One region of the Thermanaeromonas toyohensis ToBE genome, then DNA from elsewhere that is predicted to be linked to it. Evidence: riboswitches for the same ligand, from Rfam matches in the RefSeq annotation. Region 1 holds a riboswitch; the other holds the start of a gene.
The links. Region 1 has a riboswitch for molybdenum cofactor ahead of modA (molybdate ABC transporter substrate-binding protein). Riboswitches for the same ligand answer to the same signal wherever they lie in the genome.
Positions count from the first base shown of each region.

Region 2: another riboswitch for molybdenum cofactor. It lies ahead of B9A14_RS15335 (ABC transporter substrate-binding protein); the one in region 1 lies ahead of modA (molybdate ABC transporter substrate-binding protein).

Region 1 is NZ_LT838272.1:516,247-518,445, reverse strand. Features, by position in the region: gene B9A14_RS02475 (ABC transporter permease) at 1-258, opposite strand, end outside; gene modA (molybdate ABC transporter substrate-binding protein) at 252-1,130, opposite strand; molybdenum cofactor riboswitch at 1,197-1,340, opposite strand; gene B9A14_RS02465 (UxaA family hydrolase) at 1,434-2,199, opposite strand, start outside.
Region 2 is NZ_LT838272.1:3,033,193-3,035,391, forward strand. Features, by position in the region: gene B9A14_RS15330 (ABC transporter permease) at 1-253, opposite strand, end outside; gene B9A14_RS15335 (ABC transporter substrate-binding protein) at 269-1,288, opposite strand; molybdenum cofactor riboswitch at 1,355-1,492, opposite strand; gene B9A14_RS15340 (response regulator) at 1,597-2,199, opposite strand, start outside.

The DNA of each region.
Region 1 (2,199 bases):
TACCTTACCCCGGAAATTAGTACGAGCTAGAAAATAGGCGATGGGCGTGCCTAGAAATACTGCGATCCCCGCTGCGCAAAAAGAGGTCTTTAAGGAAAGCCCTAAGGCAAACTGGATTTCTTTGTCTTTTAGGCTATCCAGTAATCTACCGGGAGTTAAGTAAGTGATTTGAGAAAAAAAGAGAAGACCTAGATAGGCCACTATTAGGGCCACCAGGCCTACTAACCCTATATGAAAAGGATCCGGTCTTCTTACCATGGGGATTTTAGCTTATACTCCCCTCCTACTGGCGCATGGGGGGCTAATTTCCGGGCTTCCTCCTCAGTAGTTATATACCCCCATTTTTTGAATACGCTTTTCCCTTCCTCAGAGGTCAAATACTCGATAAATTGGCGCGCTAGGTTTTCTTGCTTAGTGTACTTAGAGATAGCTACGGGTATATATCCGATACGAGGCACTTTTTCGGGTGGGAGAAAAATAGTTTGAATTTTGTCGGGTTCCCAGGAAGCAAAGACTTCCCAACCCAACGCTGCATCTACTTGCTTTAAGGCCACAAGATTAGCTACCTTTTCACAGCTTTCCGCATAGGTGACTATATTTTTCTTGACCTTTTCTGCTAATCCTTCTTTCTCCAATATCTCTGCACCATACAACCCTACACACACGGTATCAGGCCGGGCGAGGGCTACCTTTAGTCCAGGCTTAGCTAAATCTTCAAGTTTTTGGATGTTTTGGGGATTCCCCTTGGGTACATTGATGGCAGGAAGTAAATAAACAACTATCCTTTCTGTGGTGGGGTCCACTACTCCTTCCTTCTTGGCTATTTCCATAAAGTCGGAAGACCCTGGTAAATAAATGTCTCCTTGCTGGGATAATTTCATCTGGCTTAAAACAGTTCCTGAGCCGCCGAAGGTAAGGCGTACCTTTACACCTGTCTTTTCTTGGAATTTATTCGCTATCTCCTCTAAAGGGGGCTTGCTAGCTGCTCCAGCAAAAACTAAAAGCTCCCTTTCCGGTAGGCTTAAGCTCTTCTGGGTAGTTAAGCACCCCGGAAGAAAGATAAGCCCAAATAAGGCGAGTAAAAAAGTTGCTAAGGTAATAAGTAATCCTTTCCCATCCTGCTTGTTCACTTTATAATACCCCTCCCAAGGCAAAATTAAAGCCCCGGCTCGCAAAGGATACCGGGGCACTTGTCCACTAGGCAAGGCCTTTCTCCTTTCCGAGCGTAGGGAGGCATGCCCGTTTCCCGGCATACCCCGTGGGTTCTTTAGGAACCCAGGCCGGCTACCATAGGCCGTTTTTCGCCCGTAGGTTCGACCGGCTCGGAGAAAAGCTATTTAAGTATTATCTTTGTTATTGATTATAGCCTAGTCTTTTAGGCGAGGTCAATGGAGAATCTATTTAAAGAGAAACTAAACCTGATTATAGGTAAATCACAAAGTAACCCCTGATTTGAAAATAGCTATCTCGCGATAACCCATGATTTCTGCTTTGACGTGCTGGCCGGAAGCCACCTGTAAGACACGTTCTAAAAGCTTTAAGGCTAGTTCCTCCATCCCCTCACCCTCCAGTATCTGTCCAGCATTAAAATCAAACCAATGGGGTTTTTTAAAGTAAATTGTACTGTTGCTGGCGACCTTTAAGGTAGGCACGCAGGTACCGAAGGGTGTACCCCGGCCGGTGGTAAAAAGGATAATCTGGCACCCGGCGGCGGCCAAGGCGGTGGAAGATACAAGATCATTACCCGGTGCGCTTAAAAGGTTTAACCCCTTAACCCGGCACCGTTCACCATACTCCAGTACATCCACCACCGCAGAACTTCCGCCTTTTTGGACACACCCTAGGGATTTTTCCTCCAGGGTAGTGATCCCGCCCTCCTTGTTGCCTGGTGAGGGATTTTCATAGACTGGTTGGCCGTGGTCAAGGTAGTATTTCTTCCAGCTATTTATAAGGTGGACGATCTTTTTAAATACATCTTTATCGATAGCCCGGCCCATAAGTATAGTTTCAGCACCGAACATCTCCGGCACCTCAGTCAAGACTGCTGTACCGCCCTGGGACACAATATGATCAGCCACCAGGCCTACAAGGGGGTTGGCGGTGATCCCGGAAAAAGCGTCTGAGCCGCCGCATTTAAGACCCACTCTAAGTTCAGTTATAGGGCAAGGGATTCTTTCAAATTCTGCCGCGTACCGGGCA
Region 2 (2,199 bases), 820 kb from region 1:
CCAGGATTATGCCCATTACCACTCCTGTTAAGCTCCCTAAAACAAAACCTCCCACTACGCGGAGCAAAGAAAGGGTTAGATGTTTTAACAAAATGCCCTCCCCTGCCAAGTATACAAATTCAGCTATGACTTTACTAAAAGGAGGGAAAAGGGGAGAAGCAATCAAGCGTGCTCCTACCTCCCAGCCGCTTAGGAAAAGAAAGGTAGGTATCCAATAAGCCCAAGTTAGCCTCCCATCTTTTTTAGAGAACATCTTAGTCTTTCTCCCTCAATCGCTATATAACACTTCTTCCGCTCTAACCTGTTTTTTAAGGTAGCCATAATAATACATAAGGTCTATTATTTTTTGTATCTCCTGGGCATCTAAATGGGGGTTGTAGTCGAGGTTGGACATGGATTCCTTGATTACCGCTGGTGTGACACTTATATCAGCCTCAGGACTCGACATCTCTTCCTTAACGGTATTTTGGTATTGATTTAAGCTATGGGCTACTATGTTAGCCGTTTCTTCCCGGTGGCTATTTATAAACTCAGTGGCCTTTTTATTAAGGGAAATAAGTTTTTTCACTGCTCCAGGGTGCTCCTTTAAAAATTTATCTGTAACTATTAAAACGCTCCCTTGCATATTAGGCCATATATCCTGGCTTTTAGCCAAGATTTTCATACCGGAAAGCTGGGCAGCCAGGGTAGTAAAATGCTCCGGAGCGAAAATAGCATCTACTTTGCCTGAACGCAAAGCTAAAAGTTGTTTGGCAGGATTCATGCGTACCGTGTGGGCCAAGATCTTCCCCCGGTCTAACTCTTTTTGTTTAATTAACAAGTTAAACAAAAGGTCAGTAGTGGCTCCTGGTTGCATGGTGGCTATTTTTACTTCTTCTTTCTCTAAATCTCTAAATTCCTTTATTTTACTGGTATTAACTACCAGACCATAACCATTTTTATGGGTACCAGCCACTATTTTCAAAGGTACTCCCCCATTGGCATAAGCCGCCAAGGCCGGTACCAGGCAGATATAAGCCATATCTATCCCACCTTTGGTGAGAGCCGCTGCCAGGGCTACCCCAGTGGCATAGACGTTAAAGCTAGTAACCTCGAGATTATTTTCTTTAAACCATCCTTTTTCCTGGGCCACATAAAAGGAAGCGGCATGGTCTGTATATTCCACCGCTACACTTAAAGGAACCCCCGCTTCTCTTTCCTTTACGTTTTTGGGGCCACATCCCTCTAGAGGTATCAATCCCGCTATTAGGATAGCTAAGATCAATATAAAAGCTATCTTCTGCCTCATGCCCTTTAAAAACCTCCCATCGCTTAATTGAAAAGCAAATTAAAAACCCCACCGGAGGAGGTGGGGTTTCACCCCTTTAATCCTCCTTTTCGAAACGGAAGGCATAGCGGTTTCCCTGCTATACCCCGCGGGCTTAAAAAGCCCGGGCCAACCTGCCATAGGAGGCTTCCCTTAGGCCAGGAAGGCTCGGAGGTAAACTAAATTTAACATATGTTCGATTCGCTTTTTTATATTCGACAGCTACACATAAACTCCTTCTTGAACACGATTTAAATTTATTTAAGCCAAGAGGAGAATGATCCAGGGATTTAAAGCAAGCGGTAACCCACCCCCGGCTCGGTTATAAGGTGACGTGGCCGAGAGGGATCAGCTTCTATCTTGCGTCGAAGCTGGCCAATATAAACCCTCAAGTAATGGATTTCATTCTCATACGGGGGACCCCAAACCGCCCGCAAAAGTTGCCTGTGGGTAAGGACTTTACCTGCATTTAAGGCTAAATTTTTTAAAAGCTCGTATTCAGTAGGGGTAAGCTTAACCTCTTCTTCGCCTACTGTAACCCTTCGCCTGGCTAAGTCTATTTTTAAATCTTCAAAGTATAATACAGGTTCCTCTGTAGTCCCTGCCCTATGCCGCAAGGCTGCGCGTATACGAGCAAGCAACTCACCCATACTAAAAGGCTTGGTAACATAATCATCAGCTCCGGCATCTAACGCCTGTATCTTATCAGCCTCGTGTTCCCTCACGGAAAGAATTATAACAGGTGTAGATGACCATTCCCGCAGCCGCTTTATAACCTCTAGGCCATCCATATCAGGCAACCCTAAATCCAGAATAATTACATCAGGCTTATAAAGAGCGACCTGCTCCAGCCCTTCCTCGCCGGTAGCAGCCTCTTCTACCTGGTATCCATG